4 regions of the Enterobacter sp. UPMP701 genome follow, and region 1 is predicted to be linked to each of the others. Evidence: predicted binding sites of a transcription regulator. Region 1 holds the regulator's gene; each other region holds the start of a gene.
The links. Region 1 encodes PhoB, which activates phosphate uptake and scavenging genes when phosphate is short. Its sites were predicted from a motif close to CTGTCATAAAACTGNCNNAT; they were not measured.

Region 1 (7,810 bases):
ACTGGTATTGCTCAACGGCGGGATGCTCGCTGGAGCCGCACAGCGGACAGGGTTTGCCTGCCTCAAGCTGGGAACGATAATTCTCCAGATCTTTAATCGTCGCTTCACGTTCACACAGCGCTTTCAGGTCCAGATAGTGCTGGTGTTTCTCTTTGTACTGCTGGCGGCGTAGCGTCAGCGTTTCATTGAGCTTACTCTGCTCCGCCTGCGCTTTTTGCACGCTTTCACTGCTCTGGCGCAGGCGCTTTTGCAGGGGATGATAGCGGGCATGCAGCGACGTCAGCCGCTGGCGCAGCGTGCGTGACCGGGACTGCTGTTCCATTGCCTCGCTGACCTCATCCGCCGTCAACGTCAGCGTAATGTCCGGCATTGCAGCCAGCTTGTTTCGTAGCTCAGCAATCCGCGCAGCAAGCGCGGCGAGCTGACTTTTATCACGGTTTAGCTGCGAGAACTGGGCGCGCCAGCCGGCAATCTCCTGGCCCAGCAGGCGATGACGATCGTGCTCCGCCAGCCACTGCGCCAGCGCCGTCAGTTCGGCCTGTAGCCGCTCGTGGGTTCGCAGTGCGGTCGTACGAATTCGCCCGCGCAGCGCGGTTTTGGCTTGTAAGCGAGTATTTACTTCAATAATTCGCTGCTGGGTTTGCGCCAGACGTGAGGTTTGTTCCTGCAGGTGCTCCCACAGCGGACGCAGCTGGGCGGCGGGCTGGGCAAGCTGGAGCTTTGCCAGCTCAGGCGCTGCGTCCGTCAGCGCCTGCTGCGCCTGCTGCTGCAACGCAGCAACGCGCTGTTGCTCGTGCGCAAGCTCGTCATGACGCGTAAGCCACTGAAAATCTTTCTGTTGGCTCTGCTGTCGCGCCAGCAGGGTTTTCTCTTCGTCAGTAAGTGCCTGCAAACTTTCCTGCAACTGCTGCTGTTGCTCTTCACTCAACAGCACAACGCCCGCCGCCTGCGCCTCGCACTTTTCCAGCACGCTGCGGGCGGCTTTATGTTTTTCAAACACCATGGCGGAAATCTGGCCGTAGATCTCGGTGCCGGTGAGCTCTTCCAGCAGCTCCGCGCGATCGCTCGGTTTGGCATTCAGGAAGGCGGCAAACTGTCCCTGCGAGAGCAGCATCGAGCGGGTAAAACGGCCGTAGTCCAGCCCGGTGAGCGCCGCGGTTTGTTCCAGTTTATCTGAGACCTTATCGGCAAGGATTTTGCCATCTTCGCAGCTGGCCAGCTCCACGCGCGGCGCCTGGAGATTCCCGTCCGGCTGGTTGCGCGCCCGGTTCTGGCTCCAGAAGGCGCGGTAGGCGACGCCTTTCACCTCAAACTCTACCTCCGCCAGGCATTCGGCGGTGTCGCGCGTCATCAGATCGTTCTGCGCCTGCGAGACCTTATTCAGACGCGGGGTTTCGTGGTAGAGCGCCAGACAGATGGCATCGAGCAGGGTGGTTTTACCCGCGCCGGTCGCGCCGGTGATGGCAAACAGGCCGTTGCTGGCAAACGGCTCGGCGGTGAAGTCAATTTTCCACTCGCCCTTGAGGGAGTTGAGGTTTTTCAGACGCAGGCTCAGAATTTTCATGCGTTTTCTTCCTCGTCAGTGAGCGCATGCAGGGTATGGCTGAACAGCTCGTTGAGCCGGGCCCGCTTCGCATCATCGATCTCTTCCTGCGACAGGCGGCGCTCGAACACCTCTTCTACGCGCAGTTCGCTGAGCGTTTCACGCTGGGCGCCGAGCAGAATTTTCTCGCGCTGCTCGCGGCTGCGGCGCACCAGCAGCACCTCTACCGGCAAATCTTCGGTGAGTGCCTGAATTTTTCGCTGCATGTCATGCAGATAGTCATCGGTGGTGATTTCAATATCCAGCCAGATCGGCGGATCGCGCTCTGCGCCGCGCCACTGCTCAAGCTGTTGCGTAATCGCGGCAAGATCGCCTTTTAACACCGCCAGCGGCTGGGTGACCGGCACCTCCAGCGTCTCGACGGCGCTGAGTTTGCCCTCGGAGAAGCTCACCAGATGGACGGATTTGGCTTTACCCGTCTCGTCAAAGCTGAGCGAAACAGGCGAGCCGCAGTAGCGGATATGCTCGCAGCCGCCGATGACCTGTGCCCGGTGAATGTGTCCGAGCGCAATGTAGTCGGCAGGCGGGAAGTTTTGCGCAGGAAAGGCGTCCAGCGTACCGATATAGATCTCGCGGACCGCGTCACTTTTACTGGCCCCGACGGTGGTGAGGTGCCCGGTCGCAATCACGGGGATGGCCTGTTCACCGCGCAGGGCGCAGGCTTCCGCGTACTGCTGGTGATAATAGTCGGTGATGGCCTGTAATAAATGCTGCTGCTTTTCCGCACCCGACAGCCCCGCCTGGCTTTGCACGATGTCGCGCGGACGTAAAAATGGAATGGGGCACAGCACCGCCCCCGGCGTGCCGTCGCGTTTATTCAGGATCTGCGGGGCGTGCCCGGCGCTGGCCACCACGGTGGTATTGAGAAACGCCAGGATATCGCGGGACTCATTCAGCGTGGCGACGGAGTCATGGTTCCCGGCGACAATCACCAGATGGCACCCGGTCTGCTGCAGGTTCACCACAAAACGGTTGTATAATTCACGCGCGTAGCTCGGCGGCGAACCGGTATCGAAAATGTCACCCGCCACAATAATGGCATCTACCTCGTGCGCCTGTGCCGTTTCCAGCAGCCACTTCAGGAACGCTTCATGTTCAGCCGCACGGCTTTTGCTGTAAAAGTTTTGACCCAGGTGCCAGTCCGAGGTGTGAAGTATGCGCATAGGAGATCCGTGGCGAAAAAAGATGCGGACGATTATAAACTCTCAGGGAAAGGAAAATAACCGCTGTAATAAAACAACAGTTTGCCATTTATAGTGGTACTGTTTTTCATAAATCTGTCATAAATCTGACGCATAATGACGCCGCATTACAAACTTGTAACTTAAATAAGATAAGACAGGGCAAAGTATGGCGAGACGTATTCTGGTCGTAGAAGATGAAGCTCCAATTCGTGAAATGGTGTGCTTCGTGCTCGAACAAAATGGCTTTCAGCCGGTTGAAGCGGAAGATTATGACAGCGCGGTGAACCAGCTGAATGAACCCTGGCCCGATCTGATTCTGCTTGACTGGATGTTGCCCGGCGGCTCCGGACTGCAGTTTATCAAACACATTAAGCGTGAGGCGATGACCCGCGATATCCCGGTTGTCATGCTTACGGCGCGCGGTGAAGAAGAGGATCGCGTGCGCGGTCTGGAGACCGGCGCGGACGATTACATCACCAAGCCTTTCTCCCCGAAAGAGCTGGTGGCGCGTATCAAAGCCGTGATGCGCCGCATCTCGCCGATGGCAGTTGAAGAGGTGATTGAGATGCAGGGCCTCAGCCTTGATCCAACGTCACACCGCGTCATGACCGGCGAAAATCCCCTCGATATGGGGCCTACCGAATTTAAACTCCTGCACTTCTTTATGACTCACCCGGAACGCGTTTACAGCCGCGAGCAGTTGCTGAATAACGTCTGGGGAACTAACGTGTATGTCGAAGACCGGACGGTTGACGTCCATATCCGCCGCCTGCGAAAAGCGCTGGAACTGAGCGGCCACGATCGCATGGTGCAGACGGTCCGCGGCACGGGTTATCGTTTTTCTACCCGTTTCTGAACAATGACAGGAGTGTGACGCGTGCTGGAACGTCTGTCATGGAAAAGGCTCGTCTTTGAACTGATCTTATGCTGTATTCCGGCCCTCCTTCTGGGGGCCATTTTGGGTTATCTGCCGTGGTTTCTGCTGGCGTCGGTGACGGGTTTGCTGATCTGGCATTTCTGGAACCTGCTGCGTCTTTCATGGTGGCTGTGGGTGGACAGAAGTATGACCCCTCCGCCGGGGAGCGGAAGCTGGGAACCGCTGCTGTACGGCCTGCACCAGATGCAGATGCGTAATAAAAAGCGTCGTCGCGAGCTGGGAAGCTTAATCAAACGCTTTCGCAGCGGTGCGGAATCGCTGCCTGATGCCGTCATTCTGACGACCGAGGAAGGCACCATTTTCTGGTGTAACGGTCTTGCGCAACAGGTCCTCGGCCTGCGCTGGCCGGACGATAATGGTCAGAACATCCTCAACCTTTTGCGCTATCCCGAATTCACGCTGTATCTGAAAAAGCGTGATTTCACCCGTCCGCACAATCTGAAGCTCAATAATGGCCGCCATCTGGAAATCCGCGTAATGCCCTACAGCGATCGCCAGTGGCTGATGGTGGCGCGCGATGTCACCCAGATGCACCAGCTGGAAGGGGCGCGACGCAACTTCTTTGCCAACGTCAGCCACGAGCTTCGTACCCCGCTGACGGTGCTTCAGGGCTATCTGGAGATGATGCAGGAGCAAACCCTGGAAGGCGCGCCGCGCGAAAAAGCACTGCACACCATGCGCGAGCAAACGCACCGGATGGAAGGGCTGGTGAAGCAGCTGCTGACGCTGTCGAAGATTGAAGCGGCGCCTTCGCTTGCGCTGACTGACACCATCGACGTACCGATGATGCTGCGGGTGGTGGAGCGGGAAGCCCAAACCTTAAGCCATAAAAAACACCATCTTACTTTTGACGTCGACAACACGCTGAAGGTACTCGGTAGCGAAGATGAGCTGCGTAGCGCCATCTCCAACCTGGTGTACAACGCGGTGAATCATACGCCTGAAGGGACGAACATCGTGGTGCGCTGGCAGCACACCCCGGCAGGGGCCGAATTCAGCGTAGAGGACAACGGGCCGGGGATCGCGCCTGAGCACATTCCGCGTCTGACCGAGCGCTTCTATCGCGTGGATAAAGCGCGCTCGCGGCAGACCGGGGGAAGCGGCCTGGGGCTGGCGATTGTGAAACATGCGGTTAATCACCATGAGAGCCGTCTTGATATTCAGAGTACGCCGGGCAAAGGAACCCGCTTCAGCTTTGTGATGCCGGAACGATTAATTGCCAAAAAAATCGCCTGACGGCAGGCGTGTCATTTTACCTTTCCACGGGCCAGCGTTTGCTGGCCCGTTTGCTTTGCAGTCAAGCGAAACGCGTGTGAATTTTATACGGCTGTCTGTTTTTTGTTCGCATGATTAGCCATGGGTTTTTCTCATAATTAGCGCATTGTGCTGGCGTGTGTTTTCATGCTGGCATATTGTTCTGGTTTTGCGATCCCACCTTGCCTTTAAACGTTATAAGCGTTTAAATTGCCCCCCAGATACTGTCAGACCGACTGTATTTGCGTGGTAAATCGAAAAACTATTCTTCTCCACGCCAGGACGGGAGCATTTCCCGCTGAAATTGAGCAAATTTTCGGCTGTATCGTCCCATCAGGGAAATCGAAAATCTCAATGTTTTCAACACCACATCCACAGGCAGTAAGGTTTTATGACCCATCACTTAAAATCGCGTGACATCATCGCGCTGGGCTTTATGACATTTGCGCTGTTCGTTGGCGCAGGCAACATCATTTTCCCTCCAATGGTTGGCTTACAGGCGGGTGAACACGTCTGGACCGCCGCGTTTGGTTTCCTGATTACTGCCGTGGGCCTGCCGGTGCTGACCGTCATCGCGCTGGCGAAAGTCGGCGGCGGCGTGGATAGCCTCAGCACCCCGATTGGCAAAGTGGCGGGCGTTCTGCTGGCGACAGTTTGCTATCTGGCCGTTGGCCCGCTGTTTGCCACCCCGCGTACGGCGACCGTTTCCTTTGAAGTCGGGATTGCCCCGCTGACCGGAGACGGCGCGATGCCGCTGTTTATCTACAGCCTGATCTACTTCGCCATCGTGATTCTGGTTTCCCTCTATCCGGGCAAGCTGCTGGATACCGTAGGTAACTTCCTGGCTCCGCTGAAAATTGTGGCGCTGATCGTGCTGGCCGTGGCGGCCATCATCTGGCCAGCAGGCCCGATTAGCGACGCGATGGACGCCTACAAAAACGCTGCGTTTTCCAACGGCTTTGTGAACGGCTATCTGACGATGGATACGCTGGGCGCCATGGTGTTTGGTATCGTTATCGTTAACGCCGCGCGTTCCCGTGGCGTGACCGAAGCGCGTCTGCTGACCCGCTACACTATCTGGGCTGGCCTGATGGCCGGTGTGGGCCTGACGCTGCTGTATCTGGCGCTGTTCCGCCTGGGTTCCGATAGCGCGATGCTGGTTGATCAGAACGCGAACGGCGCGGCTATCCTGCACGCTTACGTTCAGCACACTTTCGGTGGTGCGGGCAGCATGCTGCTGGCGGCGCTGATCTTCCTGGCGTGTCTGGTGACGGCGGTTGGCCTGACCTGCGCCTGCGCAGAGTTCTTTGCACAGTATCTGCCGCTCTCTTACCGCACCCTGGTGTTTATCCTCGGTATCTTCTCCATGGCGGTGTCCAACCTCGGTCTGAGCCACCTGATTCAGGTCTCTATTCCAGTGCTGACGGCGATTTATCCGCCATGCATCGTGCTCGTGGTGCTGAGCTTCACCCGCCCGTGGTGGCATAACTCCTCGCGAATTATTGCGCCAGCCATGTTTATCAGCCTGATTTTTGGTATCCTTGACGGGATCAAAGCATCAGCGTTCGCAGATATTCTGCCAGCCTGGACACAGCGTCTGCCGCTGTCCGAGCAGGGCCTGGCCTGGCTGATGCCTACCGTTGTTGCGCTGGTTCTGGCCGTTATCTGGGACCGTGCTGCAGGGCGTCAGGTCGCATCGAACGCCCATTAATCAACGGCAACAAACTGTTTAACCACGGGGCTTAAGGCCCCGTGGTTTTTTGTTTTTTCGTGTTGAATGGCAAGATTTTAATGGAAAGCACTAACAAACTTAAACGTGGACTCAGCACTCGCCACATCCGCTTTATGGCGCTGGGCTCTGCTATCGGTACCGGTCTTTTTTATGGCTCGGCAGATGCCATCAAAATGGCCGGTCCCAGCGTTCTGCTGGCCTACATCATCGGCGGCGTGGCGGCGTATATCATCATGCGCGCCCTCGGCGAAATGTCGGTTCACAACCCCTCTGCCAGCTCCTTCTCCCGCTACGCGCAGGAAAATTTAGGCCCGCTGGCCGGGTTTATCACCGGCTGGACCTACTGCTTTGAAATCCTGATTGTCGCCATTGCCGACGTGACCGCGTTTGGCATCTATATGGGCGTCTGGTTCCCGGCGGTGCCGCACTGGATCTGGGTGCTGAGCGTGGTGCTGATTATCTGCGCCGTCAACCTGATGAGCGTGAAGGTGTTTGGTGAGCTGGAGTTCTGGTTCTCCTTCTTTAAAGTCGCGACCATTATCATCATGATCCTCGCCGGTTTTGGCATCATCATCTGGGGCATCGGGAACGGTGGCCAGCCGACCGGGATCCATAACCTCTGGAGCAACGGCGGCTTCTTCAGCAACGGCTGGCTCGGGATGGTTATGTCGCTGCAGATGGTAATGTTCGCCTATGGCGGCATCGAGATTATCGGCATCACCGCCGGGGAAGCGAAAGATCCTGAGAAATCCATTCCGCGCGCCATCAACTCGGTGCCGATGCGTATCCTGGTGTTCTACGTGGGCACGCTGTTTGTGATCATGTCCATCTACCCGTGGAACCAGGTGGGCACCAACGGCAGCCCGTTTGTGCTGACCTTCCAGCATATGGGCATTGCGTTTGCCGCCAGCATTCTCAACTTTGTGGTGCTGACCGCATCGCTTTCGGCCATCAACAGTGACGTGTTCGGCGTGGGCCGCATGCTGCACGGCATGGCAGAGCAGGGCAGTGCGCCTAAAGTGTTTGCCAAAACATCACGCCGCGGCACGCCGTGGGTGACCGTCGTGGTGATGACCGTGGCGCTGCTGTTCTCGGTTTAT
Region 2 (7,810 bases), on a different contig from region 1:
GGTATCCTGATTGCCAATGGTGCTGATTTGAAGCGCTGGCTGTCGAAGCTCAACAACAACAACGCGCAGGGTGAGTACTACATCACCGATATTATTGCGATGGCGTACCACGAAGGGCGTGAAATTGCCGCCGTTCATCCGGCGCGCATCAGCGAAACGGACGGCGTGAACAATCGCCTCCAGCTTTCCCGTCTTGAGCGTATTTATCAGTCCGAGCAGGCCGAAAAGCTGCTGCTGGCAGGCGTGATGCTGCGCGATCCGGCGCGTTTCGATCTGCGCGGCACCTTGTCCCACGGGCGTGACGTGGAAATTGATACTAACGTTATCGTTGAAGGCAACGTGGCGCTGGGTAACCGCGTCAAAATTGGCACCGGCTGCGTGATTAAAAACAGCGTCATTGGTGACGACTGCGAAATTAGCCCATACAGCGTGGTAGAAGATGCTCATCTTGACGCTGCGTGTACCATCGGTCCGTTTGCGCGTCTGCGTCCGGGCGCTGAGCTGCTGGAAGGCGCGCACGTGGGCAATTTCGTGGAAATGAAAAAAGCGCGCCTCGGTAAAGGCTCGAAAGCCGGTCATCTGACCTATCTGGGCGACGCGGAGATTGGCGATAACGTGAACATTGGTGCAGGAACCATTACCTGTAACTATGACGGCGCCAATAAGTTTAAAACCATCATCGGTGATGATGTGTTCGTTGGCTCCGATACGCAGCTGGTGGCGCCTGTTACCGTGGGTAACGGGGTGACTATTGCCGCCGGAACAACCGTCACGCGCGATGTAGCGGATAACGAGCTGGTGTTAAGCCGTGTGCCGCAGGTCAGCAAGCAGGGCTGGAAACGCCCGGTGAAGAAAAAGTAACAACAATATACACCCCTCACCCTGACCCTCTCCCCACAGGGGAGAGGGGATCGTTCGGTGCGGTGTTTTTCTCCCTCGCCCCTTTGGGGAGAGGGCCGGGGTGAGGGGATAATATAATCCTCCCCCCACAAGCAGTACCCATAAAAATAACCCCACTCTCTACAAGGCTCGGGGCGCCCGGAAAGGGCAAATACAGGTCAGCGACAACGCATGGCATAACGCCATAATCAGGAAATCTAACTATGTGTGGAATTGTTGGCGCAGTTGCGCAGCGTGATATTGCTGAAATCCTTCTCGAAGGTTTACGTCGTCTGGAATACCGTGGTTACGACTCTGCCGGTCTGGCTGTCGTCGATGCTGAAGGGCATATGACCCGTCTGCGTCGTCTCGGTAAAGTGCAGATGCTGGCTCAGGCCGCGGAAGAACATCCGCTGCACGGTGGTACCGGTATTGCGCACACCCGCTGGGCGACCCACGGTGAGCCATCTGAAGGCAACGCACACCCGCATGTGTCTGAACACATCGTGGTGGTGCATAACGGCATTATCGAAAACCACGAACCGCTGCGCGAAGAACTGAAAGCGCGCGGCTATACCTTCGTCTCTGAGACCGACACCGAAGTGATTGCTCACCTGGTGCACTGGGAGCTGGCACAGGGCGGTACACTGCGTGAAGCCGTGCTGCGTGCTATCCCTCAGCTGCGCGGTGCCTACGGCACGGTGATCATGGATTCCCGCGACCCGTCCACGTTGCTGGCCGCGCGTTCCGGTAGTCCGATGGTGATCGGCCTGGGCATGGGGGAAAACTTCATCGCCTCCGATCAGCTGGCGCTCCTGCCGGTTACCCGTCGCTTTATCTTCCTGGAAGAGGGTGATATCGCAGAAGTGACGCGTCGCAGCGTGACCGTATTCGATACCAAAGGCGAGCAGGTTAAGCGTCAGGAGATCGAATCGAATCTGCAGTACGACGCGGGCGACAAAGGCGCTTACCGTCACTACATGCAGAAAGAGATCTACGAGCAGCCAAACGCCATCAAAAACACCCTGACCGGGCGCATCAGCCACGGTGAAGTGGATCTGAGCGAGCTGGGTGCCAACGCCAACGAACTGCTCGGCAAAGTTGAGCATATTCAGATCGTGGCCTGCGGCACCTCCTACAACTCCGGTATGGTCTCTCGCTACTGGTTTGAATCCCTGGCAGGCGTGCCGTGCGACGTGGAAATCGCGTCTGAGTTCCGCTATCGCAAGTCCGCGGTGCGCCGTAACAGCCTGATGATCACCCTTTCTCAGTCCGGCGAAACGGCGGATACGCTGGCAGCGCTGCGTCTGTCTAAAGAGCTGGGTTACCTGGGCTCGCTGGCCATCTGTAACGTTCCTGGCTCATCCCTGGTGCGTGAGTCCGATCTGGCGCTGATGACCAAAGCGGGTACCGAAATCGGCGTGGCCTCCACCAAAGCGTTTACCACTCAGCTCACCGTTCTGTTGATGCTGGTGGCGAAGCTGGCGCGTCTGAAAGGCGAAGATGCTTCTGTTGAGCACGACATCGTTCACGGCCTGCAGGCGCTGCCGAGCCGTATTGAGCAGATGCTGTCTCAGGACAAACGCATTGAAGCGCTGGCAGAAGATTTCTCTGACAAACATCACGCCCTGTTCCTGGGTCGTGGCGATCAGTATCCAATTGCGCTGGAAGGCGCGCTGAAGCTGAAAGAGATCTCCTACATCCACGCGGAAGCCTACGCGGCAGGCGAGCTAAAACACGGCCCGCTGGCGCTGATTGACGCGGATATGCCGGTCATCGTTGTGGCACCGAACAACGAACTGCTGGAAAAATTGAAATCCAACATTGAAGAAGTGCGTGCCCGCGGTGGTGTCCTGTACGTCTTCGCGGATAAAGATGCCGGTTTTGCCAGCAGCGACAACATGCACATCATCGAGATGCCGCATGTGGAAGAGGTGATTGCACCCATCTTCTACACCGTTCCGCTGCAGCTGCTGGCGTATCACGTTGCGCTGATCAAAGGCACCGACGTTGACCAGCCGCGAAATCTGGCGAAATCCGTTACCGTAGAATAATCCTTCCAGGCTCCACCATCAGGTGGAGCCTTTTTTAATGACAATCTGTCATTTTCAGCTATTTTTTCAGTGTCACATAAAGAAAATATTACTGAAAACACACTGTCATCTTTCTCTTTAAGTTCATGATAAATAAATGAAGTTTTACGTGCATTTAAGTGAAATTTCCTTTGTCATAAAACTGTCATAATTCGTACATTTATCTGTCACCTGTTTGTCCTATTTTGCTCATCGTAGCCACTTAAACAATGATTTACGAAATCCTTGCAGGAGACATTATGAAAGTTATGCGTACCACTGTCGCAACTGTTGTCGCCGCGACCTTATCTCTGAGCGCTTTCTCTGCTTTTGCAGCAGCAAGCCTGACTGGCGCTGGTGCAACCTTCCCTGCGCCGGTGTATGCCAAATGGGCAGATACCTACCAGAAAGAAACCGGTAACAAGGTTAACTATCAGGGTATCGGCTCCTCCGGTGGCGTAAAACAAATTACCGCGAATACCGTTGATTTCGGCGCATCAGATGCTCCGCTGTCTGACGAGAAACTGAATCAGGAAGGTCTGTTCCAGTTCCCGACCGTGATCGGCGGTGTTGTGCTGGCCGTTAACATCCCTGGCCTGAAATCAGGCGAGCTGGTGCTGGACGGCAAAACCCTGGGTGATATCTACCTGGGTAAAATCAAAAAATGGGACGACGAAGCCATCACTAAGCTGAACCCAGGCGTTAAGCTGCCTTCGCAGAACATCGCTGTGGTTCGCCGTGCGGACGGCTCCGGTACCTCTTTCGTCTTCACCAGCTACCTGGCGAAAGTGAACGAAGAGTGGAAATCGAAAGTCGGTTCTGGCTCTACCGTTAACTGGCCAACCGGTCTGGGCGGTAAAGGTAACGACGGTATCGCCGCGTTCGTACAGCGTCTGCCGGGTTCTATCGGCTACGTAGAATACGCGTACGCTAAGCAGAACAACCTGTCCTACACCAAACTGGTATCTGCCGACGGCAAACCGGTTAGCCCGACAGAAGAGAACTTTGCTAACGCTGCGAAAGGCGCTGACTGGAGCAAATCCTTCGCACAGGATCTGACTAACCAGAAAGGCGAAGGCGCGTGGCCAATCACTTCCACCACCTTCATCCTGGTTCACAAAGAGCAGAAGAAACCTGAGCAGGGCGCTGAAGTGCTGAAGTTCTTCGACTGGGCATACAAAAACGGCGGCAAGCAGGCTAACGACCTGGATTACGCCAGCCTGCCGGACAGCGTGGTTGAGCAGATCCGTGCTGCATGGAAAACCAACGTGAAAGACAGCAGCGGTAAAGCATTGTATTAATTTAGCATTCTGACGAAAATGGCGGGAGGCGCGCAGCGATCCCGCCCTACGGTTCCGACTGTAGGCCGGGTAAGCGTAAGCGCCACCCGGCGATTTCGTAAACGCGTTTAACAGAAGAGTAATTTATGGCTGCAACCAAGCCTGCATTTAACCCTCCGGGTAAAAAAGGTGACATGATTTTCGGCGCGCTGGTCAAACTGGCTGCGCTGATTGTGCTATTGCTGCTGGGCGGCATTATCGTGTCTCTGATTTTCTCCTCCTGGCCGAGCATTCAGAAATTCGGTTTCTCCTTCCTGTGGACCAAAGAGTGGGACGCGCCGAATGACGTCTACGGTGCGCTGGTGCCGATTTACGGCACGCTGGTGACCTCGTTTATCGCTCTGCTGATTGCCGTTCCGGTAAGCTTCGGTATTGCCCTGTTTCTGACGGAACTGGCGCCGGGCTGGCTGCGACGCCCGCTGGGTATCGCTATTGAACTGCTGGCGGCCATTCCAAGTATCGTTTACGGCATGTGGGGCCTGTTTATCTTTGCGCCGCTGTTTGCAACGTACTTCCAGGAGCCGGTCGGTAACGTTCTCTCTGCCATTCCGTTTGTGGGAGCGCTGTTCTCTGGCCCGGCCTTCGGTATCGGCATTCTGGCGGCAGGTGTGATCCTCGCCATCATGATTATTCCGTACATTGCGGCGGTTATGCGCGATGTCTTCGAACAAACCCCGGTGATGATGAAAGAGTCGGCCTACGGTATCGGCTGCACCACCTGGGAAGTGATCTGGCGCATTGTCCTTCCGTTCACCAAAAATGGGGTGATCGGCGGCGTGATGCTGGGCTTAGGTCGCGCGCTGGGTGAAACCATGGCGGTGACCTTTATCATCGGTAACACCTACCAGCTCGACAGCGCGTCGCTTTATATGCCGGGTAACAGTATTACTTCCGCGCTGGCAAACGAATTTGCCGAAGCGGAATCCGGGCTTCACGTCGCAGCGCTGATGGAACTGGGTCTGATTCTGTTTGTTATCACCTTCATTGTTCTGGCGATCTCCAAGCTGATGATCCTGCGTCTCGCAAAAAATGAGGGGGCACGCTGATGGCAACGCTCGAAATGCAAAATACCACTGCGCTTGCGGAATCCCGCCGCAAAATGCAGGCGAAGCGTCGTTTCAAAAACCGCATTGCGCTGACGCTTTCCATGGCAACGATGGCATTCGGCCTGTTCTGGCTGATCTGGATCCTGATGTCCACCATCACCCGTGGTATTGATGGAATGTCACTGGCGCTGTTCACCGAGATGACGCCGCCGCCAAATACGGCGGGGGGGGGTCTGGCTAACGCCCTGGCGGGCAGTGGCCTGCTGATCTTGTGGGCGACGGTTTTCGGTACGCCGCTGGGCATCATGGCCGGTATCTATCTCGCGGAGTACGGGCGTAAATCCTGGCTGGCAGAGGTGATTCGCTTCATTAACGACATCCTGCTTTCTGCCCCGTCGATTGTCGTGGGTCTGTTTGTCTACACCATTGTGGTCGCGCAAATGGAACACTTCTCCGGCTGGGCGGGCGTGATTGCGCTGGCGCTGCTGCAGGTGCCTATCGTCATTCGTACCACCGAAAACATGCTGAAACTGGTGCCGGACAGCCTGCGTGAAGCGGCTTACGCGCTGGGTACGCCGAAATGGAAAATGATTTCCGCAATCACTCTGAAAGCGTCCGTCTCCGGGATCATGACCGGTATCCTGCTGGCCATCGCCCGTATTGCCGGTGAAACGGCACCGCTGCTATTTACTGCCCTCTCCAACCAGTTCTGGAGCACGGATATGATGCAGCCGATCGCTAACCTGCCGGTGACGATCTTTAAATTTGCGATGAGCCCATTCGCGGAATGGCAGCAGCTGGCCTGGGCCGGGGTGCTGATCATCACCCTTTGCGTACTGTTGCTGAACATTCTGGCGCGCGTCATTTTCGCGAAGAAGAAACACGGTTAATTTTTTACGGCGCGGCAGCTCGCGGCGCCGAATGAGGAAATGAGTCAATGAGTATGGTTGATACTGCCCCGGGTAAGATTCAGGTTCGTGATTTGAACTTCTACTACGGCAAATTCCATGCCCTGAAGAATATCAACCTGGATATCGCGAAGAACCAGGTAACGGCATTCATTGGTCCGTCCGGCTGTGGTAAGTCCACGCTGCTGCGTACCTTTAACAAAATGTATTCGCTCTATCCGGAGCAGCGCGCTGAAGGTGAAATTATCCTTGATGGCGAAAACATTCTGACCCAGGCCCAGGATATCGCCCTGCTGCGCGCTAAAGTGGGGATGGTGTTCCAGAAACCGACGCCGTTCCCGATGTCCATTTATGACAACATCGCGTTTGGCGTTCGCCTGTTTGAAAAGCTCTCCCGTGCCGATATGGACGAGCGCGTGCAGTGGGCATTGACCAAGGCCGCATTATGGAACGAAACCAAAGATAAACTTCATCAGAGCGGGTACTCTCTCTCCGGTGGTCAGCAGCAGCGTCTGTGCATTGCGCGCGGTATCGCCATTCGCCCGGAAGTGTTGCTGCTGGATGAGCCGTGTTCGGCCCTGGACCCGATCTCCACCGGTCGTATTGAAGAGCTGATCACCGAGCTGAAGCAGGATTACACCGTGGTTATTGTGACCCACAACATGCAGCAGGCTGCGCGTTGCTCCGATCACACGGCGTTTATGTACCTGGGCGAGTTGATTGAGTTCAGCGATACGGATGCGCTGTTCACCCGGCCCGCGAAGAAACAAACCGAAGATTATATTACTGGCCGCTACGGTTGATTTGCCTTAGTGCATGTGGAGAAACCATGGACAACCTCAATCTTAATAAACACATTTCAGGCCAGTTCAACGCAGAGCTGGAAAGTATTCGCACGCAGGTAATGACCATGGGTGGCATGGTTGAGCAGCAGCTTTCTGATGCGATTACGGCAATGCATAACCAGGACAGCGAGCTGGCGAAGCGCGTCATTGAAGGCGACAAAAACGTCAATATGATGGAAGTCGCCATCGACGAGGCCTGCGTGCGTATTATCGCGAAACGTCAGCCGACGGCGAGCGACCTGCGTCTGGTGATGGCGATCATTAAAACCATCGCCGAGCTGGAACGTATTGGTGACGTGGCGGATAAAATCTGCCGCACCGCGCTGGAGAAGTTCTCTCAGCAGCACCAGCCGCTGCTGGTGAGCCTGGAGTCGCTGGGCCGCCACACCGTGCAGATGCTGCACGACGTGCTGGATGCCTTTGCGCGCATGGATCTGGACGAAGCGGTGCGTATCTACCGTGAAGATAAGAAAGTCGACCAGGAGTATGAAGGCATCGTGCGTCAGCTGATGACCTACATGATGGAAGATTCCCGTACGATCCCAAGCGTACTGACGGCCCTGTTCTGCGCGCGTTCCATTGAGCGTATCGGCGACCGCTGCCAGAACATTTGCGAATACATTTTCTACTTCGTAAAAGGTCAGGACTTCCGTCACGTGGGCGGCGACGAGCTGGACAAGCTGCTGGCAGGTAAAGATCCAAAAGAGTGATGTTTGTGGC
Region 3 (7,810 bases), on a different contig from region 1:
TAATCATCAACCCTGAGCTGAAAATGCCAGCGGTGACCCAGTACATTGACGGCACCGGTCCGCTGTGGAAAGGCGCCCTGTTCCCGTTCCTGTTTATTACCATCGCCTGCGGTGCCGTGTCTGGCTTCCACGCGCTGATCGCCTCCGGCACCACACCGAAGCTGATGGCTAACGAAACCGACGCGCGCTTTATCGGTTACGGCGCGATGCTGATGGAATCCTTCGTGGCGATCATGGCGCTGGTCGCGGCCTCGATTATCGAGCCAGGCCTGTACTTTGCGATGAACACCCCGCCGGCGGGTCTGGGCATCACCATGCCAAACCTGCACGAAATGGGCGGCGAAAATACCGCGCTGATCATGGCGCAGCTGAAAGAGGCCAGCGCACACGCGGCGGCGACCGTCAGCTCCTGGGGCTTCGTGATCTCGCCTGAGCAGATCATGCAGACCGCGAAAGACATCGGCGAACCGTCCGTGCTGAACCGCGCAGGTGGCGCACCGACGCTGGCGGTAGGTATCGCACACGTGTTCCACAAAGTGCTGCCGTGGGCGGACATGGGCTTCTGGTATCACTTCGGTATTCTGTTCGAAGCGCTGTTCATCCTTACCGCGCTGGACGCCGGTACGCGTGCTGGCCGCTTCATGCTGCAGGATCTGCTGGGTAACTTCGTACCGTTCCTGAAGAAAACCGACTCTCTGGTAGCAGGCGTGCTCGGTACGGCTGGTTGCGTGGGCCTGTGGGGCTACCTGCTGTATCAGGGCGTTGTCGACCCGCTCGGCGGCGTGAAGAGCCTGTGGCCGCTGTTCGGCATCTCTAACCAGATGCTGGCGGCTGTGGCCTTGGTACTCGGTACCGTTGTCCTCGTGAAGATGAAACGCACCAAATACATCTGGGTAACCGTCGTTCCTGCACTGTGGCTGCTGCTTTGCACCACCTGGGCGCTGGGCCTGAAGCTGTTCAGCACCAACCCGCAGCTGGAAGGCTTCTTCTTCATGGCTAACCAGTACAAAGAGAAGATTGCCGCAGGCGGCGAGAGCCTTTCCGCGCAGCAGATTGCCAACATGAACCATATCGTGGTGAACAACTACACCAATGCGGGTCTGAGCATTCTGTTCCTGGTGGTGGTGTACAGCATCATCTTCTACGGCATCAAAACCTGGTTGAAAGTGCGTAACGCCGACGTCCGTACGGATAAAGAGACCCCGTACGTGCCGGTGCCGGAAGGCGGCGTGAAGACCTCTTCGCACCATTAATCCGCAATCCTCCCCCTCTCCCTTTGGGAGAGGGTTGGGGTGAGGGGAACACAAGCCCAGCGGACTCACATCGCCGGGCTTTTTCTGTCTGGAACCCACAATGTTTGGTCACTTAGGCGAAGCCAAAAAATACCTCGGTCAGGCGGCGAAAATGCTGATTGGCATTCCAGATTATGACAACTACGTTGAGCATATGAAGACCAACCATCCGGATAAGCCGTACATGACCTACACTGAATTCTTCCGCGAGCGTCAGGAAGCGCGCTACGGCGGAAGTGGAGAAGGCGGCGTCCGCTGCTGCTAAAGGAGAGACCATGACCCCGATTGCCGTCACCCTGCTGACCGGTTTCCTCGGCGCCGGTAAAACCACCCTGCTGCGCCATATTCTGAACGAACAGCACGGCTTCAAAATCGCCGTCATCGAAAACGAGTTTGGCGAAGTCTCGGTTGACGATCAGCTGATTGGCGATCGCGCCACGCAGATCAAAACCCTGACCAACGGCTGCATCTGCTGCACCCGCTCTAACGAATTAGAAGACGCCCTGCTGGACCTGCTCGACAGCCACGATCGCGGCGACATCAACTTTGACCGTCTGGTGATCGAGTGCACCGGCATGGCCGACCCCGGCCCGATTATTCAGACCTTTTTCTCTCACGAGATCCTCTGCCAGCGCTACCTGCTGGACGGCGTGATTGCCCTGGTCGATGCGATCCACGCCGACGAGCAGATGAACCAGTTCACCATCGCCCAGTCTCAGGTGGGCTACGCCGACCGCATTCTGTTGACCAAAACCGACGTGGCGGGCGGAAGCGAAAAACTGCGCGAGCGCCTGACGCGCATCAACTCGCGCGCGCCGATTTATACGGTAACGCATGGTGACATCGACCTGTCTCAGCTGTTTAACACCAACGGCTTTATGCTGGAGGAGACCGTCACCGCGAAACCGCGCTTCCACTTTATGGGAGACAAGCAAAACGACGTGGCGTCGATTGTGGTGGAGCTGGACTACCCGGTGGACATCAGCGAGGTCTCGCGGGTGATGGAAAACCTGCTGCTGTCGTTTGCCGACAAGCTGCTGCGCTACAAAGGGATGCTGTGGATCGACGGCGAGCCGAACCGTCTGCTATTTCAGGGCGTACAGCGCCTGTACAGCGCCGACTGGGATCGCCCGTGGGGCGATGAAGCGCCGCACAGCGTGATGGTGTTTATTGGCATCCAGCTGCCGGAAGAAGAAATACGGGCGGCGTTTGCGGGGCTGAAGAAATAAACAATCGCTCCCTTTTAATCGTGAAAGGGAGCGCATTCCCCTAAAGCAAATTCCTCGATTCACGCTTTCTGTTTGCAATATTGTCTGTTAATGTCCTTAACAATAATGAAATCCTGCTTAGATTAATATTTACAACAATATTAATTGCGCAGAGTTATTTTATTCATGAATTGGTAGACATCACATGGCACTCATTATTCCCACAATCAGCAGCTGTAGCGAGAAAATCACGGCTGGAGAAAAAAGGCTGGCAAGACTCCTGGAAGGGGGCCTCAGCGAACAGTGTACCTGCTGGTATGACACCCGAATGGGCGATAAGCAAGAGCATCCTGACTTTGTGATTCTCGCCCCCGAAAAAGGTTTGCTGTTTATAGAAGTTAAAGACTGGTTTATCACAAAAATAAAGTCGGCCAACAAAACGCATATTCACTATGAAACCAAAAACGGCGTTGAGCCGTTGAAAAACCCACTCGAACAGGTTCGACAATATACCTTTAACACCATTGATAGCCTGAAAAACGATCCTCTGCTTCGTCAACAACAAGGGGATTATGAAGGCAGCTTTATTATGCCGTATGGATACGGTGTTTATTTGAGCAACATCACCCGGGCACAGCTGGAAAAGAGTTTTACCCCCGAAGCGTTAGAAGAAATACTGCCCACCAGCCAGGTGATTTGCAAAGATGAGCTGACCGAGTTTATGACCCGAGAACAAATCTCCGCCCGGCTCGAATCCCTCCTTAAACATCGCTTCGTTCATCACACAACACCACAGCAGTTCGACCGCATCCGATGGCATCTTTATCCCGATGTCCGCATTAACCCATCGGTCACGCGGGTTGACCTGGATAATTTTACGTTCCACACCCCAGATGTGGTATGCATGATGGACAGGTACCAGGAACAACTCGCCAGAAGTATGGGGACCGGGCACCGGGTCATTCATGGTGTGGCAGGATCAGGCAAAACGCTCATTTTGTATCACCGCTGCATTGAGCTTGCCAACAATATGGAAAACACCAAACCGATACTGGTGATTTGCTACAATATTACGCTGGCCAAAAAGCTTAAAGCGCAGCTCGAACAGCACAACCTGAGGCTTCCTGTCGAGGTTATCCATTTTCACGCCTGGTGTTATCAACAATTAAACGCGCATCGGCGTCTTCCTCCCAGGAGCAAAAATTTTATTGAGCTGATGGAAAATTCGCTGACGGTGGCATTTGAAGAGGGCATTATCAAACCGGAACAGTACAGCGCCGTTTTGATAGATGAAGGACATGATTTTAAGCCGGAATGGCTAAGAATCCTCGCTAAGATGCCGGACGATAAAGATAGCTGCCTGCTTTTCCTCTACGATGACGCTCAGTCAATCTATCAGAAAAAGAAAGCGCTCGATTTTACCCTTTCCAGCGTCGATATAAAGGCGCAGGGCCGCACCACTATTCTGGATACCAATTATCGCAACACCCGGCAAATACTCCATTTTGCCAGCAGTATTGCTTTTAATTATCTCAATAATCACATTGAAGATTCCCTCAAATACCAGCTGCCCGCCGCAGGAGGACTGTCAGGAAAGTATCCGGCGCTGGCCAGCTTTGATAATCAGGACGAGGAGATTACACGCGTTCTCAATTGGGTCACTGAGCAGCGACAACAGGGTGTTGCCTGGTCGGAAATCGCTATACTTTGCCCCTCAACTTACAGCATTTCGGGTATGCTCGGACCAAGGCTCGAAGCCCGCAAGATCCCTTACCAGATGATTGTCTCCAGCGATGATAAAAAACACTGGTCACCGCAGAATGATTTCCTCTGCGTAATGCCGCTGCCAAGCAGTAAGGGTCTTGAATTTCAATCGGTCGCCATTATGGATGCCGCAAAGGAAAGGGATGAAGAAGATCTGAGCGACGATATTAAGCGGCTGTATGTCGGATTTACCCGCGCGCGCCAGAATCTTCTGGTGACCATGCACGGAACCGGAAGTCTGCGAGATCATCTGGTCGAGACCTGGGAAAAGAGCGTTAAGACGGTCTAGCTGTCCAGTAAGCACCGAACAATCCCCTCTCCCCTGCGGGGAGAGGGTTAGGGTGAGGGGTAAAATTATTTCAACGCCTCCGGCAGCGTTACAATCCACAGCTCGCTGTCCGACTCCGGCTTCTTCAGCGGCTTCACGCTGAGCGTGGTTTCCACCGGTTTATCATCCAGCGTCAGCGTGCCCTCCGCGTTCACCCGATAATCCTTGAGCTTCTTGCCCTCGACCGGATGTTGCATCGCCACCTTCACGCCAAAGTCGTTATCGTTCGCCACCGCAAGCGTTTTGCTGTCAATTAACGCCAGCCCTTCGGCCTTCTCCTGCTGCCAGCCCAGCGCGCGCAAATCGACGACCTGCGTTTTAGCCGCGAGCGTTATACCGCGCTGCGCCAGCGTTTTCTCATCATCAAATTCCGGGTACTCGCCCGGCTTGTCGAAGGCGGTCAGGTCACTCGCCTTGCTCAGATCCACTTTGTAGATAAGGTTACGCATCGCGTCGTTTTTATCGCTTCCCTGCTCAATCAACAGGATGTGCTGGTCATCCAGCGCCACGATGTCGCCGATTTTAGCGTCGCTGTTTTTGCTGTAGGCCGCGCTGTCGATGGGGTAGCCGTACATCGCGGTTTTCCCGGTCTCCGGGTCGAAGCTCACCAGACGCGTAAACAGCGCCTGCTTTTTGCTCTTGCCGTCGATATCCAGCGTACTTTGTACGGCGGCAATAATCCGCCCGTCCGGCATCCGGGTCAGGCCTTCAAAGCCCCGGTTCGGCTGACGCCATTTGATAATGTTTGGCAGACCGCCCGCGATGGATTTTTCCCCTTCAGCCGCCTGCGGCCCGTGGATCGCCAGGATCTTCCCTTTGCTGTCGACGTTAATCAGGAACGGGCCATACTCGTCGCACAGCCAGTAGCCGCCTTTCCCGTCCGGGGTGATGCCTTCCGTGTCCAGCCCACGGTTGTCACCTTTCAGAATTTTAAGGGTATCGCTGAACGCCACTTCATTGGTGGAGCCAATCACGCCGCTTTGCAGCGGCAGACCGTTAATCTCGCCTTTATCATCATGCAGCGGGCGGGCATCGACAGCCTCCGCTTTGCCGTTCTGAACGCGGATGGTCATCAGCAGCGGCGCGAAATCCGGCGTGACAAAAATTTTGGCTTCGTTTTTACCCATTTTTGGCGCATCAGCGTTTGGACCGCGATCGGTCACGGTCGCGAAGGTCAGGGTATCGCCCTGCTTGCCCGTAAACAGCAGACCGGAGCCAATCCCTACCGGGAGCCCATTCGGAAACGCGCTGGCAAACGCGCCGCTGTATTTCACGTGCGAGCCGTCAGGGAAGCTGACGACGTAGCGCTCAGCGGTGGGCTGCGCCGCCAGGCCAGAGAAAGAGAGCGCACAACCGATAAGCACAGGAATGATTTTTCTTTTCATATTGTTAGCATCCAGAAAGTGAAGCCCACAACGTAATGAACAAACGTGTCAGAAAAATGACATGGAAAGGAAACGTGGCCGGGCATCTGAACGAATATTGACCGTTAAAATGTAAAAATTTGTTTTTTTATGTGATTTTAGAAATGGAATTGGAAATTATTAGAAACCCAATTAATTCATCTCAAATCACTTTCCCTGGCTCGTTCAGATTTCGTTTAGTCAAAAAAGTAAACTGTTCCTCAACGCCTGAAAATTGCGCATTGACACCCCCACAACCCAACTTCAGCGTTACAAATAAAAATAAAGAAATTAACAATCACAGCATGAAAAGTCGATTTGTATCACATTTGCAGTCATAAACATCGCTTGTTAAGGTGCCCCCAGATTAATTTGATGACGAGGCACGAACCATGAAAAAACTGAATATCCTTCTTCTTTCTGCGTTGACCGCCATCTCGGGTTCCGCACTGGCCATGGGCGGCAGCGTTGAGCAGGGTAAAAACTTTACTAACCTCAACCTGGAAATGGGCAAATCCTCATCCGGCCTGTATGTGGAAAGCAACTGGCTGAAAAACACCGATGACGGTACCCAGACCGGTGGTGTGGGCGCTGGCTACAACCTGGGTCTTGGCCCGGTAATGCTGAACGCGGGCGCAAAGGCCATCTACATCGGCCCGAAAAAAGGCGATAACGGCGTGGCGTTCCCGATTGGCGGTGGCGTAAACGTTGCCCTGACCGACAGCATCCACGTGTACGGTGAAGGCTATGTGGCACCAGAAGGCCTGAACAACAGCGTGAAAAACTACGTGGAAGCCAACGGCGGCGTAAGCTGGACGCCGATCACGCCAGTGACCCTGAAAGTGGGTTACCGCCACGTAAGCGTGGATGGCAAAGATGGCCGTCCTGGCCACACGCTGATTGACGGCGCATATGTTGGCGGTGGAGTCACCTTCTGATGAAACACCGCATTACCGCGCTTTGCGTGCTGAGCCTCACGCTGATGCTCACCGGCTGCGTCCAGTACAAATGGGTAAAACCGGGCGTCAGCGACGCTGAGATGAATAAAAAGCTCACGGAATGCGAAGCGCAGGCCCTGATCGATCTGCCCCCGGACAACGTGGTGACCGGTTCGAACTCGGAAAAAACGGACAAAAAGAACAAGAAAAAGGATATTTCCACGAGCTACACGGTTGAAGACGCGAATGAATATCGCCGGGATACGTTAGTCGACAGCTGCATGTTCAAAAGCGGCTGGGACAAGATTGAAGTTCAGTAATCAATTGAAAAAAAACCTGCCAACCGGCAGGTTTTTTATTACCGCTTACTTACGCACCACCACCAGCTTCTGGTTCACAAACTCTTTGATCCCCAGGTCCGACAGCTCGCGTCCGTAACCGGAACGCTTCACGCCGCCGAACGGCAGCTCTGCTGCGGTATCAGTGAGCCAGTTGATGTACACCATCCCGGTCTCGATCCGCGACGCCATTTTCTTCGCGCGCTCGATGTCCTGGCTGAACACCGCCCCGCCCAGGCCGTAGTGGGAGTCGTTCGCGAGCGCGACCGCCTCGTCGTCGTTTTTCACCACGTACATCTGCGCCACCGGGCCGAAGAACTCTTCGAAGTACGCCGGGTTGTCGCGGGAGATATTTGTCAGGATCGTCGGTTCAAAGAAGCTCCCGTCGCGCTGCACCGGCTTGCCGCCATAGTGCAGCGTTGCACCGTTTTTCACCGCCTCGTTAACCTGTTTGGTCAGCGTTTCGAGCGCATCTTTAGACGACAGCGGACCCAGCGTGGTGGTTTCATCCAGCGGATCGCCAATCTTCACCTGCTTAA
Region 4 (7,810 bases), 400 kb from region 1:
GGTCATAATCGACTTGTAAACCATTTTGAAAAGTTTTAGGTTTACAAGTATAAACCGAACCGACAATTAACAAAACCCTTTGGAGAAGCCCGATGGCTCACCACGCACGCTGGACGATGTCGCAAGTCACTGAATTATTCAATAAACCTTTCCTGGAGCTGATGTTTGAAGCGCAGCAGGTGCATCGTCAGCACTTCGATCCCCGCCATGTTCAGGTCAGCACGCTGCTGTCGATCAAGACCGGTGCCTGTCCGGAAGACTGCAAATATTGCCCGCAGAGCGCGCGCTATAAAACCGGCCTGGAGTCAGAGCGCCTGATGGAGGTCGAGCAGGTGCTCGACTCCGCGCGCAAGGCGAAAAACGCCGGCTCGACCCGCTTCTGCATGGGCGCGGCGTGGAAGAACCCGCACGATCGCGATATGCCGTATCTGGAGCAGATGGTGAAGGGCGTGAAGGAGATGGGCCTCGAAGCCTGTATGACGCTGGGCACGCTGAACGACGAGCAGGCGCAGCGCCTCTCGGCGGCCGGGCTGGACTATTACAACCACAACCTCGATACCTCGCCAGAGTTTTACGGCAACATCATCACCACGCGCACTTACCAGGAGCGTCTGGACACGCTGGATAAAGTCCGTGATGCGGGGATCAAGGTCTGCTCCGGCGGTATCGTGGGCTTAGGCGAAACGGTGAAAGACCGCGCGGGCCTGCTGCTGCAGCTGGCGAACCTGCCGACCCCGCCGGAGAGCGTGCCGATCAACATGTTGGTGAAGGTCAAAGGCACGCCGCTGGCGGATAACGACGACGTGGATGCGTTTGATTTTATTCGCACCATCGCGGTGGCGCGCATCATGATGCCGACCTCGTACGTCCGCCTTTCTGCGGGCCGCGAGCAGATGAGCGAGCAGACCCAGGCGATGTGCTTCATGGCCGGGGCCAACTCCATTTTCTACGGCTGCAAGCTGCTGACCACGCCGAACCCGGAAGAGGACAAAGACGTTCAGCTGTTCCGCAAGCTGGGGCTGAACCCGCACCAGACCGGGGTGCTGACCGGCGATAACGAGCAACAGCAGCAGCTGGAGCAGCAGATTTTCAACGCCGACACCGACCAGTTCTACAACGCGGCAGCCGTATGACCTGGCAGGCACGTATCCAGTCCGCGCTGGACGAACGCCGGGCGGCAGAGGCGTTTCGCGTACGCAGGGTAGTGGAAAACGGCGCAGGCCGTTTTCTTACCCGTGACAACCGGCAGTTTTGTAACTTCTCAAGCAACGATTATCTCGGCCTGAGCCAGCATCCGGCCATCATCCGCGCCTGGCAGCAGGGTGCGGAGCGGTTTGGCGTGGGCAGCGGCGGCTCGGGGCACGTCAGCGGCTACACCACGGCGCATCAGGCGCTGGAGGAAGCGTTGGCTGACTGGCTGGGCTACCCGCGGGCGCTGCTGTTTATCTCCGGTTTTGCCGCGAATCAGGCGGTTATCGCGGCCCTGATGGGGAAAGAGGATCGTATTGTTGCCGACCGCTTAAGCCACGCCTCGCTGCTGGAGGCAGCAAATTTAAGCCCGGCGCAGCTGCGCCGCTTTGCCCATAACGATGCGTCACAGCTCGCTACGCTGCTGGACAAACCCTGCGACGGTCAACAGCTGGTGGTCACCGAGGGCGTGTTCAGCATGGACGGTGACAGCGCGCCGCTTGCCGCGCTGCACGACGCCGCAAAGCGGCAAAACGCCTGGCTGCTGGTCGACGACGCCCACGGCATTGGCGTAATGGGCGACGAAGGTCGCGGCAGCGCGCATCAGCAAAACGTGAAGCCGGAACTGCTGATTGTCACCTTCGGCAAAGGCTTTGGCGTCAGCGGCGCCGCCGTGCTGTGCAGCGAGTCTGTCGCCGACTATCTGCTGCAGTTTGCCCGGCATCTGATCTACAGCACCAGCATGCCGCCCGCGCAGGCCGTGGCGCTGTCAGCGTCGCTGGCGGTGATCCGCAGCGCAGAAGGGGATGAGCGTCGCCAGCGGCTGGCAGAGCACATCTCCAGCTTCCGTCAGGGACTGGCGGCGCTTCCTTTCCACAGTCCCGATTCGCAGAGCGCTATCCAGCCGGTGATTATCGGCGAAAACGGCCGCGCTCTGGCGCTGGCGCAGGCATTACGCGAGCGCGGCATGTGGGTGACGGCCATTCGCCCGCCAACCGTCCCGCCGGGCACCGCGCGGCTGCGCTTAACCCTGACGGCGGCGCATGAACCGCAGGATATCCAGACGCTGCTGGAGGCGCTTCATGATGCCGGTGAATAAGCAGGCCGTCGCGGCGGCCTTTGGTCGGGCCGCGCAGAGCTATTCGCAGCACGATGAACTGCAGCGTCAGAGCGCTCAGGGGCTACTGGCCGCGCTTGGCGAGAACCGCTTCCCGCAGGTGCTGGACGCCGGCTGTGGTCCGGGCAGCAACAGCCGCTACTGGCGCGAGTCGGGAAGCCACGTCACGGCTCTCGACCTCTCCGCCCGGATGCTGGACGAGGCGCGCCAGCAGCAGGCAGCGCATCACTACCTGGCGGCGGATATCGAGGCGATCCCGCTGGCGGATGCGCAGTTCGATCTGGTCTGGAGCCATCTGGCGGTGCAGTGGTGCAGCAGCCTGCCGCAGGCCTTGCGCGAGCTTTATCGCGTGGCGCGACCGGGCGGAAAGGTCGCCTTTACCACCCTGCTGGAAAGTTCGCTGCCGGAGCTGAATCAGGCGTGGAAAGCGGTGGATGAGCAGCCGCACGCTAACCGCTTTTTATCGCATGAGCAGGTGAAGCAGGCGCTGGCAGGCCGGCGCTATCGCAGCGCGGTGCAGACCATCACCCTCAATTTCAGCGACGCGCTCAGCGCCATGCGCTCGCTGAAGGGCATAGGCGCCACGCACCTGCACGCCGGGCGGGAGAAAAAACCGCTCACCCGGGGTCAACTGCAGCGTCTGGAGCTGGCCTGGCCGCAGGCGCGGGGACATTTTCCGCTCTCTTATCAACTTTTTCATGGGATTATCGAACGTGACTGAACGTTATTTTGTCACCGGCACGGATACGGAAGTGGGCAAAACGGTTGCCAGCGCTGCGCTGCTGCAGGCGGCACGAAAGCTTGGGAAAAACACCGCCGGATATAAGCCCGTCGCCTCCGGCAGCGAGATGACGGCGGAAGGGTTACGCAACACCGACGCGCTGACGCTCCAGCGTAACAGCACGCGTGAACTCGCCTATTCAGCGGTGAATCCGTATACCTTTGCCGAGCCGACCTCGCCGCACATTATCAGCGCTGGCGAAGGCCGCCCGATTGATTTCGCCGTGCTATCTGCCGGGTTACGGACGCTGGAAAGCCAGGCCGACTGGGTGCTGGTGGAAGGCGCGGGCGGCTGGTTTACGCCGCTTTCGGACGCGCAGACGTTTGCTGACTGGGTACAGGCCGAGCGGCTCCCGGTCATTCTGGTCGTCGGCGTGAAGCTGGGCTGCATCAATCACGCCATGCTGACGGCGCAGGCCGTACGGCAGGCAGGGCTGACGCTGGCTGGCTGGATAGCCAACGACGTGGTTGCGCCGGGCAGGCGGCATCAGGAATATCTGGCAACCCTGAAGCGCGTGCTCCCGGCACCGTTCCTCGGGGAAATCCCCTGGATTGCCGGCGATGCTGAGCAGGCTGATACCGGACACTATCTCGACCTCAGCGCCTTGCTTCCCGCGACATCCAGTGGGCAATAAGCTCATCGTTCAGCTCGCTAACGTGGCCCTGTGCCACGTTACGCCCGCGATATAGCATGCAAAACCGATCCGCCACCCGGCGGATAAACGACAGCTGCTGCTCCGCTAGCAGTACCGTCATGCCTAACTCCCGGCTTAAGCGCACCAGCAGCAGCGCCAGCTTCTGGGCAAAGCTGTGTCCCGCGCCGTGCATGGGCTCATCCAGAATCAGCATCCGCGGGCGGTTGACCAGCGCATTCGCCAGGGCGAGCTGATACTGATCGTCTGGCGAAAGGGCGTTTCCTCGCGTCTGACGTCGCGCGTAGAGTTCCGGGAACAGATCGTACACGTCGCTTTTCGCTGCCGGGTCGGGTTTCCCCATCGCCCGCATGGCAATATGCAGATTCTCCTCAATCGTCAGTTGAGAAAAAATACGCCTGTCCTGCGGGACATACCCAATCCCCGGCCCTGAGCGCTGTTCTGGCATCTGGCTGAGCAAATCGCGCGGCGGAGCTCCCGCTTCATGCCAGATAATCGTGCCGCTTTCGACGGGGACGTTTCCGGTAATGCAGTTCATCAGGGTGGTCTTGCCCATCCCCGGCAGGCCAACGACGCCTGTACACATGCCCTGCGGAAAATCCAAATCCACGTTCCATAGCGTATGTTGGCTCCCGTAAAACTGATTCACTGCACGCAGACTCAACATCTTTTTCTCCTTAAAAATGCGTAGGGGTAAGACCTGATTTGACACTGCAAAACGCCTGCCAGAAACCGTAAATCGATTAATAAAACGGCTTTTTTAGGAATAAACCGCAGGAGAGCAGGGTAAAAACGCGTGGCTTGCACATCGGCGGTGCCGGGAATGTTGAGTCGTGGTGCAGGACGGAAAATGGCGGAAATGTGAGCAGGATCGCATCGGTTGGTTATGAATGACGCAACTGTTTATCGTCAAAAAATAGCTATAAAAATTTTTTGTTGCCGCTTCGTGGGAAAATCCGGGAATTTGCTGAGCGGCAGTCCATACGGGCTGGAAGCAGTTATCCACTATTCCTGTGGATAACCATGTGCATGAGAGTTAGAAAACATGCGATAAGCGAGAGAAGACGCGGCTTTCGCCCAAATTGGCGCGAAACGCGGCTTTAGAAAATATCGTTTATAATTTAATTGCTTAGATAAAAGCAATGACCGTCATGAAAGTGTCACCCGTTGCCACAAAACTACCATTACCTGGCTTGACAAATGTTAAAAAAGGAAAAGTTTTGGGGATAACCCAACCTGGCTGGTTTTTTATCTCGTCAGAGCCCAAATTTTGTACGCTAACGCGCTAATCACACCGCCGCTATGCTAAATATCCTGACATGCTACTGGTTTTTCATCCAGTGTTTTTTACTGGCATTCCTGGCAACAAGGAGTAAAATTACTCACCTGCCGCTTAATAACGTCATCAGGTCGTCGCCCATGAGTAAACCGTTCAAACTGAATTCTGCTTTCCGTCCATCTGGCGATCAGCCTGAGGCGATCCGTCGTCTGGAAGAGGGGCTGGAAGACGGGCTGGCGCACCAGACGCTGCTGGGGGTAACCGGCTCGGGTAAAACGTTCACCATCGCTAACGTGATTGCGGATTTGCAGCGCCCCACAATGGTGCTTGCGCCCAATAAAACGCTCGCAGCCCAGCTTTACGGCGAGATGAAAGAGTTCTTCCCGGAAAATGCGGTGGAGTATTTCGTCTCCTACTACGATTACTACCAGCCTGAAGCCTATGTGCCGAGCTCTGACACCTTCATTGAGAAAGATGCCTCGGTAAACGAACATATCGAGCAGATGCGACTGTCCGCGACCAAGGCGCTGCTTGAGCGTCGCGATGTGGTCGTGGTTGCGTCTGTTTCCGCGATTTACGGTCTGGGTGACCCGGATCTCTACCTGAAGATGATGCTGCACCTGACGCAGGGGATGATCATCGACCAGCGCGCCATTTTGCGCCGTCTGGCGGAGCTGCAGTACACCCGTAACGACCAGGCGTTCCAGCGCGGCACTTTCCGCGTGCGCGGTGAGGTGATCGACATCTTCCCGGCGGAATCGGACGACATGGCGCTGCGCGTCGAGCTGTTTGACGAAGAGGTGGAACGTTTGTCGCTGTTCGATCCTCTGACCGGCCACGTTGAGTCCGTGATCCAGCGTTTTACCATCTACCCGAAAACGCACTACGTGACGCCGCGCGAGCGTATCGTGCAGGCGATGGAAGAGATCAAAGTGGAGCTGGCCGAGCGTCGTAAGGTGCTGCTGGCGAACAATAAGCTGCTGGAAGAGCAGCGCCTGAGCCAGCGCACCCAGTTCGATCTTGAGATGATGAACGAGCTGGGCTACTGCTCGGGTATCGAAAACTACTCGCGCTTCCTCTCCGGGCGCGGGCCGGGCGAGCCGCCGCCGACGCTGTTTGATTACCTTCCGGCAGACGGTTTGCTGGTGATCGACGAATCCCACGTTACGATCCCGCAGATCGGCGGGATGTACCGCGGTGACCGGGCGCGTAAAGAGACGCTGGTGGAGTACGGATTCCGCCTGCCGTCGGCGCTGGATAACCGTCCGATGAAGTTTGAAGAGTTTGAGGCGCTCGCGCCGCAAACCATTTATGTTTCGGCCACACCGGGCAACTACGAGCTGGAGAAATCCGGTGAAGACGTTGTCGATCAGGTTGTGCGTCCAACGGGTCTGCTCGACCCGATTATCGAAGTCCGCCCGGTGGCGACTCAGGTAGACGATCTGCTCTCTGAAATTCGCGCCCGTTCCGCCATTAACGAGCGCGTGCTGGTGACCACGCTCACCAAGCGTATGGCGGAAGACCTGACCGAGTATCTGGAAGAGCACGGCGAGAAAGTGCGCTATCTGCACTCGGATATCGACACCGTAGAACGTATGGAGATTATCCGCGATCTGCGTCTGGGCGAGTTCGACGTGCTGGTGGGGATCAACCTGCTGCGAGAAGGTCTTGATATGCCGGAAGTTTCGCTGGTGGCGATTCTGGATGCGGATAAAGAGGGCTTCCTGCGTTCTGAGCGCTCTCTGATCCAGACCATCGGCCGTGCGGCGCGTAACGTCAACGGTAAAGCGATTCTGTATGGCGACAAAATTACGCCGTCGATGGCGAAAGCGATTGGCGAAACGGAACGCCGACGCGAGAAACAGCAGCGCTACAACGAAGAGCACGGCATCACGCCGCAGGGGCTGAACAAGAAGGTGGTGGATATCCTGGCGCTGGGTCAGAACATTGCCAAAACCAAAGCGAAAGGTCGCGGCAAGGCGCGTTCAGTGGTGGAAGAAGATACCGTCGTGCTGACGCCGAAAGCGCTGCAGCAGAAAATCCACGAGCTGGAAGGGCAGATGATGCAGCACGCGCAGAACCTGGAGTTCGAAGAGGCGGCGCAGATCCGCGACCAGCTTCATCAGCTGCGGGATCTTTTCATCGCGGCATCGTGAGTAAAGCGATGTTTTCTCCCTCTCCCCGTGGGAGAGGGCCGGGGTGAGGGCATCAGGCCGCACAAGACGAACCTAACCCAGCGCCTGAATCGCCTTCTCCAGCGCCTCGCGCAGCAGGTGACGGTCGTGACGATACTTGATATCGCTGGCCTCCAGCGGCTCCTGCACCACCAGACGATCGCCAATCCCTGACACATCCACTTTTGGGCCCACGACGACGCCGTCGATGATTTTCTTGCCGACGTAATGCTCCATCAAATTGAGTTTGTCCGCCAGCGACAGGCTCGCCGCCGCCGGGCTCAGCTCACGCCCCAGGTTACCGATGTAGACCATCGGGGCAGGGGTGCGACGCAGCGCCTGCGCCAGTTCCTTCACCAGCAGTATCGGCATCAGGCTGGTATAAAAACTGCCCGGACCGATCAGGATCAGGTCCGCTTCCCCGATGGCTTCCACCGCTTCCCGCGTGGCCGGCACGCTCGGGTAGGTCATCAGCTCTGTCGGCGGCAGGAGGAGCTGGTCGATATTCACTTCACCGTAAACTTCATGCCCCTCGGCGTCGATGGCCATCAGGTCAACCGGCTGTTCAGACATGGGGATCAGGAATGCGTCCACCTTGAGCAGGTTACGGATCAGATTG

Region 2: pstS (phosphate ABC transporter substrate-binding protein PstS) is a predicted target of PhoB. The motif match lies at 3,104-3,123, and genes of this name have one in related genera.
Region 3: ACWKXT_RS18350 (esterase-like activity of phytase family protein) is a predicted target of PhoB. The motif match lies at 6,023-6,042, and genes of this name have one in related genera.
Region 4: uvrB (excinuclease ABC subunit UvrB) is a predicted target of PhoB. The motif match lies at 4,885-4,904, and genes of this name have one in related genera.

What each region holds. Positions count from the first base shown of each region.
Region 1 covers NZ_JBSKJN010000002.1:458,339-466,148, reverse strand. The annotation lists gene sbcC (exonuclease subunit SbcC) at 1-1,564, opposite strand, end outside; gene sbcD (exonuclease subunit SbcD) at 1,561-2,766, opposite strand; gene phoB (phosphate response regulator transcription factor PhoB) at 2,954-3,643, shown strand; gene phoR (phosphate regulon sensor histidine kinase PhoR) at 3,665-4,960, shown strand; gene brnQ (branched-chain amino acid transporter carrier protein BrnQ) at 5,370-6,689, shown strand; gene proY (proline-specific permease ProY) at 6,770-7,810, shown strand, end outside.
Region 2 covers NZ_JBSKJN010000005.1:228,205-236,014, reverse strand. The annotation lists gene glmU (bifunctional UDP-N-acetylglucosamine diphosphorylase/glucosamine-1-phosphate N-acetyltransferase GlmU) at 1-861, shown strand, start outside; gene glmS (glutamine--fructose-6-phosphate transaminase (isomerizing)) at 1,104-2,933, shown strand; gene pstS (phosphate ABC transporter substrate-binding protein PstS) at 3,212-4,252, shown strand; gene pstC (phosphate ABC transporter permease PstC) at 4,378-5,337, shown strand; gene pstA (phosphate ABC transporter permease PstA) at 5,337-6,227, shown strand; gene pstB (phosphate ABC transporter ATP-binding protein PstB) at 6,275-7,048, shown strand; gene phoU (phosphate signaling complex protein PhoU) at 7,075-7,800, shown strand.
Region 3 covers NZ_JBSKJN010000009.1:179,738-187,547, forward strand. The annotation lists gene ACWKXT_RS18330 (carbon starvation CstA family protein) at 1-1,253, shown strand, start outside; gene ACWKXT_RS18335 (YbdD/YjiX family protein) at 1,354-1,557, shown strand; gene yjiA (GTPase) at 1,568-2,521, shown strand; gene ACWKXT_RS18345 (3'-5' exonuclease) at 2,706-4,553, shown strand; gene ACWKXT_RS18350 (esterase-like activity of phytase family protein) at 4,619-5,977, opposite strand; gene ACWKXT_RS18355 (YfaZ family outer membrane protein) at 6,388-6,933, shown strand; gene ACWKXT_RS18360 (hypothetical protein) at 6,933-7,253, shown strand; gene ACWKXT_RS18365 (NAD-dependent succinate-semialdehyde dehydrogenase) at 7,299-7,810, opposite strand, start outside.
Region 4 covers NZ_JBSKJN010000002.1:61,198-69,007, reverse strand. The annotation lists gene bioA (adenosylmethionine--8-amino-7-oxononanoate transaminase) at 1-6, opposite strand, end outside; gene bioB (biotin synthase BioB) at 93-1,133, shown strand; gene bioF (8-amino-7-oxononanoate synthase) at 1,130-2,287, shown strand; gene bioC (malonyl-ACP O-methyltransferase BioC) at 2,271-3,026, shown strand; gene bioD (dethiobiotin synthase) at 3,019-3,720, shown strand; gene ACWKXT_RS05815 (ABC transporter ATP-binding protein) at 3,683-4,405, opposite strand; gene uvrB (excinuclease ABC subunit UvrB) at 5,158-7,173, shown strand; gene yvcK (uridine diphosphate-N-acetylglucosamine-binding protein YvcK) at 7,246-7,810, opposite strand, start outside.